Regions from separate parts of the Pseudomonas fjordensis genome, predicted to be linked through region 1. Evidence: predicted binding sites of a transcription regulator. Region 1 holds the regulator's gene; each other region holds the start of a gene.
The links. The regulator sigma-54, encoded in region 1, starts transcription at its own class of promoters, with help from an activator protein. The targets are predictions, from matches to a motif close to ANTGGCATNNANNTTGCTNT.
Positions count from the first base shown of each region.

Region 2: the regulator sigma-54 is predicted to act here: its motif matches at 2,134-2,153, upstream of ACWHXD_RS22455 (CmpA/NrtA family ABC transporter substrate-binding protein).
Region 3: the regulator sigma-54 is predicted to act here: its motif matches at 2,187-2,206, upstream of glnA (type I glutamate--ammonia ligase).

Region 1 is NZ_OZ336860.1:1,119,353-1,123,498, forward strand. It holds gene rapZ (RNase adapter RapZ) at 1-761, opposite strand, end outside; gene ptsN (PTS IIA-like nitrogen regulatory protein PtsN) at 764-1,228, opposite strand; gene hpf (ribosome hibernation-promoting factor, HPF/YfiA family) at 1,239-1,544, opposite strand; gene ACWHXD_RS05020 (RNA polymerase factor sigma-54) at 1,620-3,113, opposite strand; gene lptB (LPS export ABC transporter ATP-binding protein) at 3,298-4,023, opposite strand; gene lptA (lipopolysaccharide transport periplasmic protein LptA) at 4,023-4,146, opposite strand, start outside.
Region 2 is NZ_OZ336860.1:4,932,136-4,936,281, reverse strand. It holds gene ACWHXD_RS22465 (nitrate/nitrite transporter) at 1-73, opposite strand, end outside; gene ACWHXD_RS22460 (ANTAR domain-containing response regulator) at 221-796, opposite strand; gene ACWHXD_RS22455 (CmpA/NrtA family ABC transporter substrate-binding protein) at 810-2,009, opposite strand; gene ACWHXD_RS22450 (secretin N-terminal domain-containing protein) at 2,256-2,987, shown strand; gene ACWHXD_RS22445 (FliM/FliN family flagellar motor switch protein) at 3,003-3,218, shown strand; gene ACWHXD_RS22440 (winged helix-turn-helix domain-containing protein) at 3,837-4,146, shown strand, end outside.
Region 3 is NZ_OZ336860.1:394,792-398,937, reverse strand. It holds gene typA (translational GTPase TypA) at 1-378, opposite strand, end outside; gene thiI (tRNA uracil 4-sulfurtransferase ThiI) at 518-1,972, opposite strand; gene glnA (type I glutamate--ammonia ligase) at 2,308-3,714, shown strand; gene ACWHXD_RS01690 (chorismate mutase) at 3,913-4,146, shown strand, end outside.

The DNA of each region.
Region 1 (4,146 bases):
CCGGTGCAGCCAATGGCAATGGTGACATAGGCCCGATTGCTGGCGGCAAAGCGCGGCAACCATTTGAGCAGGTAGCTGGAGATGTCCTGGAACATCTCTTCTACGTCCGGTTGCGCGGCCAGGTAGTCGACCACAGGCTGGTCCAACCCCGACTGATCGCGCAGTTCCGGCTTCCAGTAAGGGTTGGGCAGGCAGCGCACGTCGAACACCAGGTCGGCGTCTACCGGCATGCCGCGCTTGAAGCCAAAAGACTCGACCAGGAACGCCGTCCCCGGCTCAGGCTGGTTCAGCAGGCGCAGCTTGATCGCATCGCGCAACTGATACAGGTTCAGGTTGGTGGTGTTGATCTTCAGGTCGGCCAGGTCAATGATCGGCCCCAGCAGTTTGGTCTCGTCCTCGATGGCTTCGGCCAGAGAGCGGTTGGCACTGCTGAGGGGGTGACGTCGACGGGTTTCGGAGAACCGCTTGAGCAGGGTTTCTTCGTCTGCATCCAGGTACAGCACGTCGCAATGAATGTGCTTGGCGCGCACTTCTTCCAGCAGTTCCGGGAACCGCGAAAGGTGGCTGGGCAGGTTGCGCGCATCAATCGAGACAGCCACCAGTGGCTGTGCCAATTCGGTATGGATCAATGCACGTTCCGCCAGCTCTGGCAGCAGGCCGGCCGGCAGGTTGTCGATGCAATAGAAGCCGTTGTCCTCAAGCACATTGAGGGCGGTGCTCTTACCGGAGCCGGAGCGACCGCTGACGATGATCAAACGCATGATTACTGCCCGTTTTGTTCATCCAGGACAACTTGGTACAACGCTTCATTGCTGGAGGCGCTGCGCAGTTTGTCGCGTACATCCTTGCGGTCCAGCATGCTGGCGATCTGCCGGAGCAGTTCCAGGTGCGCATCGGTGGCGGCTTGCGGGACCAGCAGAACGAACAGCAGGTCAACCGGGGCACCGTCGATGGCGTCGAAGTCGATGGGTTTTTCCAGGTGCAGCAGCGCGCTGACCGGGGTATCGCAGCCTTCGAGGCGGCAGTGAGGAATGGCGATGCCGTTGCCAAAACCGGTCGAGCCGAGTTTTTCACGAGCAATCAGAGCTTCGAAAACATCTTGCATCTCCAGCTCAGGCACTTGGCTGCTGATCAGGTTGGCAATTTGTTCAAGGGCGCGCTTTTTACTGCCGCCCGGCACGTTCACGAGGGAACGGCCGGGGGTCAGGATGGTTTCAAGTCGGATCATGGGGGGAGAGTTAACGACCTGTACCTTGCATCAGGTGCAGATTCTTTTCCTTATGCTTTATGAGTTGGCGGTCGAGCTTGTCGTAGAGCGAGTCGATTGCCGCGTACATGTCTTCATGTTCCGCATTGGCGACGAGCTTGGCATTCGGTACGTGCAGGGTGGCCTCGATTTTCTGCTTGAGCTTATCGACCTCCATGATGACCTGCACGTTGGTGATCTTGTCAAAATGCCCCGCAAGCTTGTTCAGTTTGCTCTCGGTGTATTCACGCAGGGGCTTGGTGACTTCCAGCTGGTGTCCACTGATGTTGACTTGCATACAGCTTCTCCTTCGTTGCCAGTGCATAAAGCGGTGGGCAGGAATACCCACCACTGGAACGCTGTGGCCCGCCCGTCACATCAAACGCTTACGCTCGCTGGAAGGCGCGATCCCTAGGGACTCGCGGTACTTGGCGACGGTTCGACGGGCGACCTGAATGCCTTGTGCCTCCAGTAAACCAGCGATCTTGCTGTCACTCAACGGCTTTTTCTGATTTTCCGCGGCAACCAGTTTTTTGATGATCGCGCGGATCGCCGTGGACGAGCATTCGCCGCCCTCGGAAGTGCTGACGTGGCTGGAGAAAAAGTATTTCAGCTCATAAATACCCCGTGGGGTATGCATGAATTTCTGCGTGGTGACCCGCGAAATCGTCGATTCATGCATGCCAACGGCTTCGGCGATGTCGTGCAGCACTAGAGGCTTCATGGCCTCGTCGCCGTATTCCAGGAAACCGCGCTGGTGTTCGACGATTTGCGTCGCGACTTTCATCAGGGTTTCGTTGCGGCTTTGCAGGCTCTTGATGAACCACCGCGCTTCCTGCAACTGGTTGCGCATGAAGGTGTTGTCGGCGCTGGTGTCAGCGCGGCGCACAAAACCTGCGTATTGCGGGTTGACCCGCAGGCGCGGTACCGACTCCTGGTTCAGCTCCACCAGCCAGCGCTCGTTGTCCTTGCGCACGATGACGTCGGGGACCACGTATTCGGCTTCGCTGGATTCGATCTGCGAGCCCGGACGCGGGTTGAGGCTTTGCACCAGCTCGATGACCTGGCGCAAGTCATCTTCCTTGAGCTTCATGCGGCGCATCAGTTGGCTGTAGTCACGACTGCCCAACAGGTCGATGTAATCACTGACCAGGCGTTGCGCTTCGGTGAGCCATGGCGTCTTGGCGGGCAGTTGGCGCAGTTGCAGCAACAGGCACTCGCTGAGTGTACGGGCACCGATGCCGGCGGGTTCGAATTGCTGGATGCGGTGCAGGACGGCTTCGATTTCGTCCAGTTCGATGTCCAGTTCCGGGTCGAAGGCCTCGAGGATCTCGTCGAGGGTTTCGTCCAGGTAGCCTTGGTTGTTGATGCAATCGATCAGGGTGACCGCGATCAGACGATCGGTATCGGACATCGGCGCCAGGTTCAGTTGCCACAACAAGTGGCTCTGCAGGCTCTCACCCACCGACGTGCGGGTGGTGAAGTCCCACTCGTCATCATCGTTGCTCGGCAGGCTGCTGGCGCTGGTCTGGTAGACGTCTTCCCACGCGGTGTCCACGGGAAGCTCGTTGGGAATGCGTTCGTTCCAGTCGCCTTCCTCCAGGTTATCCACCGTCGGGGCGGTTTCCTGATAGGAGGGTTCCTGCACGTCGGGATTGGGTTTTTGCTCGATGTTGTCGGCCAGCGGATCTGCGTTGTCGAAGTCGTCGCCTTCTTCCTGGCGTTCGAGCATCGGATTGGACTCCAGGGCCTCCTGGATTTCCTGTTGCAGGTCCAGGGTCGACAATTGGAGCAGGCGGATGGCCTGTTGCAGCTGCGGTGTCATCGTCAGCTGCTGGCCCATTCTCAGGACTAGCGATGGTTTCATGGCAGGGGCTTAACACCTTATTCGCCGGCGCAATGCGCCATCCACGACAGGGCGCGTGAGCGCCAAACATAAGCAAATTATATGCCTGATCTCGGGGCCTTTGCCTAGAGCGCGGTAACAATAAAAAAACCGAGGTTTCCATTGACTCCCGCGCGCTCCAGGGAAAAGCGCGATACCCCTGTGTTTACAGGCGGAACTCGTGACCCAGGTACACTTCCTTCACCAGCTCGTTAGCCAGGATCGTCTCGGCATCGCCTTCGGCAATCAGTTGGCCATCGTTGACGATATAAGCGGTCTCGCAGATATCGAGGGTCTCGCGCACGTTGTGGTCCGTGATCAGCACCCCAATGCCCTTGGCCTTGAGGTGATGGATGATCTGCTTGATATCACCCACCGAAATCGGGTCGACACCGGCAAAGGGTTCATCCAGCAGGATGAATTTCGGCGCGGTCGCCAGGGCGCGGGCGATTTCCACGCGACGACGTTCACCACCGGACAAGCTCATGCCGAGGTTGTCGCGAATATGGTTGATGTGGAATTCCTGCAGCAGGCTTTCCAGCTCTTGGCGGCGGCCATCGCGATCGAGTTCCTTGCGGGTCTCGAGGATCGCCATGATGTTGTCGGCCACCGACAGTTTGCGGAAGATCGACGCCTCCTGGGGGAGATAGCCGATACCTGCCCGTGCGCGACCGTGCATGGGTTGGTGGCTGACGTCCAGGTCGTCGATCAATACGCGACCCTGGTCTGCCTGGACCAGCCCGACGATCATATAGAAGCAGGTGGTTTTGCCGGCACCGTTAGGGCCGAGCAAACCGACGATCTGGCCGCTGTCGATCGACAGGCTGACATCGCGTACCACGTGGCGGCTTTTATAGGCCTTGGCCAGGTGCTGGGCTTTCAGGGTTGCCATTACTCGGCCTTCTTCTTCGGCTGGATAACCATGTCGATGCGCGGGCGCGGTGCGGTGACCTTGTTGCCGTTGGCGCGACCGGCGTTGGCGATCTGCTTGACGGTGTCATAGGTGATTTTTTCA
Region 2 (4,146 bases), 3.8 Mb from region 1:
AGCTCAGGTCGAAATACAGGAACGCGGCAAACAGGGTCGGGGTGTGCCCGGATTTCCAGAAGCTTGATTTCATCACGCACCTCAACGGTTGGGGGTCTAGAAACGAAAAAACGCCGCCACCGGGTTCGCGAGGGCAAACCGGGTGGGCGACGTCTTTGTCGTGGAGGGGGCAACCGCCGTTGGCTACCTGTGATAATTCTTTAGCAAGAGCTGAGCCACATCAGCCGAGCAACTCGCTCATGGCAATAATCTGCTCTGCCACCTGGATCAGTTTCTGTTGACGGCTCATGGCCTGGCGGCGCATCAGGGTGTAGGCCTCTTCTTCGTTACAGCTCTTCATCTTCATCAACAGGCCCTTGGCCAATTCGATGCGCTTGCGTTCGGCCAGTTGCTGGTCGCGGGCATGCAGCTGGGCGCGCAGGGCCTGGTCACTCTCGAAGCGCGCCATGGCCACATCGAGGATCGGTTGCAGGCGCTGGGCCTGGATGCCTTCGACGATATAGGCACTGACGCCGGACTTGATGGCCTGGCGCATCACATTAGGGTCGTGCTCGTCGGTAAACATCACGATGGGCCGGGGCTGATCGCGGCTGACCAGCACCACTTGCTCCATCACATCGCGCCCGGGTGACTCGGTATCGATCAGGATCACATCCGGGCGCACTGTTTCGACGCGTGCGGGCAAGTCGATAGTCAAGCCGGACTCATCGATCACCTCAAAGCCGGCCTCGGTCAATGCGGCCTTGAGGCGCCCGACCTTACGCGGGGTGTCGTTGATCAACAGGATTCGCAGCATCGTCGGGCTCCTGTCAGCGCAGCGCTTGACGGTTAGTGTCATCGGCCAGGGCATGCAGATGGAAGCTGCGCGCATAGCCAGCGGGGTCGCTGCCGTCCCACGTCTTGCCGTCGAGCAACTGGCTGCGGCGCATGTCCGAGTCGCCTGCGGGAATGCCCAGCGCCTCGGCCGCCTGGCGGTACAGCGCCAGTTGCTGCACCTGCCGGGCGACGCCCAGGTAGTCCGGGTCTTCACGCAACAAGCCCCAGCGCCGGAACTGGGTCATGAACCACATGCCATCGCTGAGGTAAGGCAGGTTCACCTCGCCGTTGGCGAAAAAGCGCAGTGCGTTGGGATCCTGCCACTGGTTGCCCAGGCCATCCTCATAGTGGCCCAGCAAGCGCGGTTCGATGCAGGCCACAGGCGCATCGAGGTATTCAGGGGCACTGAGCAACTGGGCGGTAGAGCGGCGGTTTTCACGGCTCTGCTCGATAAACCGGCTTGCCTCCAGGATCGCCATGACCAGCACGCGTGCGGTATTGGGGTAGGCGTCAACGAAGGCTTGGGTGCAGCCCAGGACTTTTTCCGGGTGGTCCGGCCAGATCGCCTGGCTGGTCGCCAGGGTAAAGCCCTGGTGCTGTTGCACTGCGCTGGCGCACCAGGGTTCGCCCACGCAAAGGCCGTCGATACGTCCGGCTTGCAGGTGCGCGACCATTTGTGGCGGCGGCACTACTACGCTGTTCACATCCTGCAAGGGATGAATGCCTTGGCTCGCCAGCCAGTAATACAACCACATGGCGTGGGTGCCGGTGGGAAACGTCTGGGCGAAGGTCAGTTTTGTCCGGCTTTGGTGCACGTGGCGTTTCAATGCTTCAGGAGTGATCACTCCTTGCTGTTGTAGGCCATGGGACAGGTTGATGCCCTGGCCATTCTGGTTCAGCCCCATCAGCACCGCCATGGGGCTGGGGGCGACGCCGCCGATGCCCAGGTGCACGGCATAGATCAGCCCGTAGAGACTGTGGGCAGCGTCCAGTTCACCGCTGACCAGCTTGTCGCGCAGGTTGGCCCAGGACGCTTGGCGCTTGAGGTTGAGTGTGAGGCCGTAGGGTTGGGCGAAGCCCTGGGTGGCGGCGACCACCAGCGAGGCGCAATCGGTCAGGGCCATGAACCCCAGGTCCAGGCTGCTCTTTTCCGGGGCATCGCTGCCGTTTACCCAAGCCAGCGGATCGTTCATCAATACCTGCCTTTTTCTGAAAAAAAAGCGCCGTTTCCCAGGTTGGCGTATAGGCCATTGCAGGGGAACGACGCCTTTGTCCGTAGGCCCGTGCCGCCGTTGGTGCGAGCCTGATCCAGAGTGCAAAGCAAGGCACATGCCATGGGCAGGACGTCGCAGTTGTCCGTCAACTTTCCATCATGATTGATCCTCGTGCGCCTCGCAGTATGGCCGCTTCTTCAGACCAGACCGCCAGGCATACCCACGGTGCACGCTGATTACCTCGCAACCCTCAATTGTCGCTGGCTGTTCAGCGCGCTGCTGTGCGCCGCGCTGTTGCTGGGCAGTCGCACGGCCTGTGGCGAGGTGTTGCAGCTCTACGCTTTCGACGACACGAGAAGCTCGGCGGTGGTGCTGCGGCATATTTCCGTCAGTAAGCTGCGCGGCATCATGCGCCGTGCGGGGCTGGAAGAGCCGCGTTACCCACTGCGTGAACACGGCGGGCGTACGTTCTATGTAACCGGCCCTTCCAGCTATGTCGACCAGGTGTTGCGTCTCGCCCAACGGATGGACCGACCCCCTCGCAAGGTGCCAGAGCGCGCCCCGGTATTTGGCGTGGTGAAAGTGATCAATGTCCTCGTGGACGATCACCTGCAGGGCGCGGGAGCCAACAAGGTCCAGGTACCGGGCATGGCCTCCATGCTCGAAGCTCGGCTATCCCCGGCGCAGAAGGACCAACTGGCCGATGGCCGCATTGTGTTGATGGCCTATCCGGATACCAACAGTCTGTTGATCAAGGGCCCTCCCGCCCAAGTGAAGGTTATCGAAAAACTGGTGGCCGAGCTGGATGTCGCCCAGCCGCTGGATGACGCCTCGCCAGGGCAGGCTGGCGTAGGTGGCGACGGACTGCCCTGGATTGGCCCACCTCAGTTGAGCCCCGCGCAACACGAGCGTGTGCGACGTGCGTTCCTGGGAGCGGACCCTGAGTTTTCCCCCTGAAAAAGGCGTTTGTCCATGCACCTGGAAATATTGCTGCAGGAGCAACTGATCAGCCGCAAGCGTTTGGCCGCATTCGCACCGGGGAAGGTGCTGCCCTTGGACCCAGGCGTCACCCGCTGTGTGGAGGTGCGGGTCAATGGACAACTGATGGCAGTGGGAGAGTTGGTGCAGTTGGAGGATCGGCTAGGGGTTGAATTGCAGGAGACGTTTCAGGAGTGGTTGCCGCGATAAGCATAGGTATCTACACAACTTTGTGGGTTGTAACAGCAGACGGTAACCACGATGCGAAGCGAGTCGCTCTTGATCTTGCTCTTGATCTGCTTTTGATCTTAGGCGCCCCGTTAAACCACGCTGGCGGATTACGGGCACACCGAGCCTAGGCGAGGTGCCGAGTGGTGGGGCAAGAGCGTTTTGCTTACTTTTGTCTGGGCCGGCATTCCGGCTTTTCAAAAGTGAGCCGCCGTCAGGGCGGAACCCTAAGTGGCCGTTACCGCAGGAATGGATATGTACACAATCCAACTGTGTCGACTGTCAGGTCGCTATCGCAGGCAAGCCAGCTCCCACATTTGGATCGCGGGGCGTCAGTTAGAACAGCGTCGGCTATCCGGTCGTCACGGGAGCAAGCTCTCTCGCCGCAGGTCCAGCGTCGCACCAAAGTTGTGTAGATACCTATGCCGCGATAAGGGTGCGTTAGCGAATTGTCTGACCGGCAGTGGCCAAAAAAAGGCGAATGAATGGGTTTTTTCCTAACGCGGGTCTTCGAGCCGGTTTTTTATAGTCGTGCCAATGGCAGATGAGCTGGTCACACAATAAGGATTTGAATGTCAGTAGTCGACTACAGAGGTGCGTATGGCCGTCGTGACGGGTGAAACGACGACGTCCCTGGTTTTCGCGCGTTGGACCTTGCATGGCGACGGCCGGTTGACGGGCGTGGAGGCGGATATTCAGTTGCCTCCCAAGGAGGGGCACGTGCTGCGGTTGCTGCTGGCCTCCGGTGGCGCGCTGATGACCAAGGACCGTTTGCTGGAACTGGCCTGGCCTCGGGGCGAAGTGGCCGAAGAGTCACTCACGCGGTGTATTTATTCCCTGCGCAAGCACTTGAGAGCCGACAAAGGCTTTATCAAGACGATTTATGGCAAGGGCTATCGCTTTACCTGCC
Region 3 (4,146 bases), 720 kb from region 1:
GCACACGATCGGACGCAGGCCGGCTTCGAAAGCCTTCTTGGTCACGAAACGGGTTTGCGGCATAGGGCCGTCTTGAGCGTCAACCAGCAGCAGAACGGAGTCAACCATCGACATTACGCGTTCTACTTCGCCGCCGAAGTCGGCGTGGCCCGGGGTATCCACGATGTTGATGTGGTAGCCGTTCCAGTTGATAGCGGTGTTTTTTGCCAGGATGGTAATACCGCGCTCTTTTTCCTGGTCGTTGGAGTCCATCACGCGCTCGTCGTTGAGCTCGTTGCGCTCCAGGGTGCCGGATTGACGCAGGAGTTTGTCTACCAGGGTGGTTTTACCATGGTCAACGTGAGCAATGATGGCGATGTTACGTAGATTTTCGATCACTTGTGTATCTCGATCAGAGGATTCGGTGTGCTGACAGGTCGTGGCAGCGATTAACAGTAGAGTCAGGCCTTGCCGTTACAGCTTGACGGCAGAGTCGGGGGGCCGGTGACGCAGGCCACAGGCAAACAGCCCCGGGCTCTTAGCTCGGTCGATAAACGCGCACATTGGCATGCCCCTCACTGAGCAAATGGTGGGCATGCAGGCGACTCATCACGCCTTTGTCGCAATACAACAGGTACTGACGGCTGTTATCCAGTTCCTTGAAACGCGCGTTCAGTGCGTAGAACGGCAGCGTTTGCACGTCGATGCCAGCGATTTCCAGCGGCTCATCCTCAGCGGCATCCGGGTGACGGATGTCGATGACGATCTGGCCGGCCAGGGCTTCGCTGACTTCTTCGATTTTTACATCCTGGCCCAACTCGTCGATCACCCGATCGATTGGGACCAGCTTGGCGTTCTCGAGCGCACGCTCCAGAATCGCCATGTCGAATTCTTTCTCTTCATGCTCCACGCGGTGACGCTTGGCGTGAGTCTTGGGGTTCACCGAAATGACCCCGCAGTATTCAGGCATATGCTTGGCAAAGTCGGCGGTGCCGATTTGCTCTGCCAGGTCGATGATGTCCTGCTTGTGGCTGGCGATCAGCGGGCGTAGCACCAGCTTCTCGGTCACGCAGTCAATGATCGACAAGTTAGGCAGCGTCTGGCTGGAAACCTGGGAAATCGCTTCGCCGGTCACCAGAGCGTCGATCTGCAATTGATCGGCGATTCTGGACGCAGCGCGCAACATCATACGCTTCAATACTACGCCCATATGACTGTTATCGACTTTGCCGAGAATTTCGCCCAGCACTTCCTCGAACGGTACGCTTACAAATAGCACGCGTTGGGAGCTGCCGTATTTCTTCCAGATAAAGTGCGCGACTTCCATCACGCCCAATTCATGTGCACGCCCGCCCAGGTTGAAGAAGCAGAAGTGGCTCATCAGGCCGCGACGCATGATCTGGTAGGCCGCCACCGTGGAATCGAAACCGCCGGACATCAATACCAGGGTCTGTTCCAGGGCGCCCAGCGGGTAGCCGCCGATGCTGTTGTGCTGGCTGTGGATCACAAACAACCGTTGGTCGCGAATTTCCATGCGCACTTCAATTTGTGGCGCTTTCAGGGAAATTCCAGCGGCACCGCACTCGCGACGCAGCTTGCTGCCGACGTATTTCTCGACGTCCATGGAGCTGAACGGGTGCTTGCCGGCACGCTTGCAACGCACCGAAAAAATCTTGCCTTCAAGCGCACTGCCGTAGTGCTGCTTGCACTTTTCGGTGATGTCGTCGAAGTCGCCCAGCGGGTACTCATCCACCTGCAGGAAATGCGCGATGCCCGGCATGCAGCTCAGGCGCTCGGTCATGTCCTTCAAGGCTTTGGCGTCGGTAATGCGGGTTTCCAGCTCGAGGTTGTCCCACACGCCGTTCACCACCACAGCCGGGTCCAGGTCACGGAGCACGGCACGGATGTTCTTGGCCAACTGACGGATGAAACGCGTCCGTACCGGTCGGCTCTTGATGGTGATCTCGGGGAAGACTTTAACGATTAATTTCATGGAAACAGCGCGCGCCGGGCCTGCTGAAAAAGGGGGGCGCGGATTATAGCGGAAATCGCTCAAGGTTTAACCAGTTAATATGCATTGCACATGCAATGCACCAAAACGGGTCATTTACCCAAATAAACGCTACATTGCAGTGCGCGAATTATGCCGTTTTTGCCGATTGCACCGTTATAGGGGCCATTTTGAGGCAAAACGGCCATGTTGGCGCACTGGCATGCAATTTGCTCTCTTGTGAGGCAGGTTGCCTTGGCGGAGTATCCGCGCCGGCATCACCCAAATTCTAAGGGCTAACTCCACTACCCCAAGCCCGAAGCCACCCGGAGGACACCATGTCGAAGTCGGTTCAACTCATCAAAGATCATGACGTTAAATGGATTGATCTGCGCTTCACGGACACAAAAGGCACTCAGCACCACGTGACCATGCCGGCTCGCGATGCGCTGGAAGATGACTTCTTCGAAGTCGGCAAGATGTTCGACGGTTCCTCCATCGCCGGCTGGAAAGGCATCGAAGCCTCCGACATGATCCTGCTGCCAGACGACAGCACCGCCGTACTCGACCCGTTCACCGAAGAGCCAACCCTGATCCTGGTGTGCGACATCATCGAGCCTTCGACCATGCAAGGCTATGACCGCGACCCACGCGCCATCGCCCACCGTGCCGAGGAATACCTGAAGTCCACCGGTATCGGCGACACCGCTTTCTTCGGCCCTGAGCCAGAGTTCTTCATCTTCGACTCGGTGAAGTTCAAATCCGACATCTCCGGCTCCATGTTCAAGATTTTCTCCGAGCAAGGTTCGTGGATGTCCGACCAGGACGTGGAAGGCGGCAACAAAGGCCACCGTCCAGGCGTTAAAGGCGGCTACTTCCCAGTACCACCGTTCGACTTCGACCACGAAATCCGTACCTCCATGTGCAACGCACTGGAAGAAATGGGCCAGACCGTTGAAGTTCACCACCACGAAGTGGCGACTGCCGGCCAGAACGAAATCGGCGTGAAATTCAACACGCTGGTGAAGAAGGCTGACGAAGTTCAAACCCTGAAATACTGCGTGCACAACGTTGCCGATGCCTATGGCCGCACCGCTACCTTCATGCCTAAGCCGCTGTACGGCGATAACGGCTCGGGCATGCACGTTCACGTATCGATTTCCAAAGACGGCAAGAACACCTTCGCTGGCGAAGGCTATGCCGGCCTGTCCGATACCGCCCTGTACTTCATCGGCGGCATCATCAAGCACGGTAAGGCCCTGAACGGCTTCACCAACCCGTCGACCAACTCCTACAAGCGTCTGGTCCCAGGTTTTGAAGCGCCGGTGATGCTGGCCTACTCGGCACGCAACCGCTCTGCCTCGATCCGTATTCCTTACGTCAACAGCCCTAAAGGCCGTCGTATCGAAGCACGCTTCCCGGACCCGGCTGCCAACCCTTACCTGGCCTTCGCCGCCCTGATGATGGCCGGCCTGGACGGTATCCAGAACAAGATCCACCCTGGCGACGCCGCCGACAAAAACTTGTACGACCTGCCGCCTGAAGAGGCCAAAGAGATCCCACAAGTGTGCGGCAGCCTGAAAGAAGCCCTGGAAGAGCTGGACAAGGGCCGTGCGTTCCTGACCAAAGGCGGCGTTTTCAGCGACGACTTCATCGACGCTTACATCGCCCTGAAAAGCGAAGAAGAAATCAAAGTACGCACCTTCGTACACCCACTGGAATACGAGCTGTACTACAGCTGCTGATCCGGTAGCGCTGCTTGAGGCAGCGTGATGAAAAAGGCCTCCTTCGGGAGGTCTTTTTTTTGCCTGAGATTATTCACCGCACTTCCTGTAGGAGCGAGCTTGCTCGCGAAAAACGCCAAGACACCGCATTTTTTTCAACATTGACGCGTTATCGTTAGCGACCTTCGCGAGCAAGCTCGCTCCTACAGAGGATCGCCCTTGAAACATCGACTCGTCTTTGCCCTGCTATTGGCCAGTGCCACAGCAAACGCCGCGCCGCCTACGCTCGAACCCTTGCTCAACAGCATCGCCGAACGCCTGGAGATTGCCGACCAAGTGGCGCTGAGCAAATGGGACAGCCACAAGCCCGTGGAGGATAAGAAGCGCGAGCAAGAGGTGATCGCCAGCGTCACTGCCCAGGCGCCAAGCTACAAGCTGAACCCGGCGGCTGCC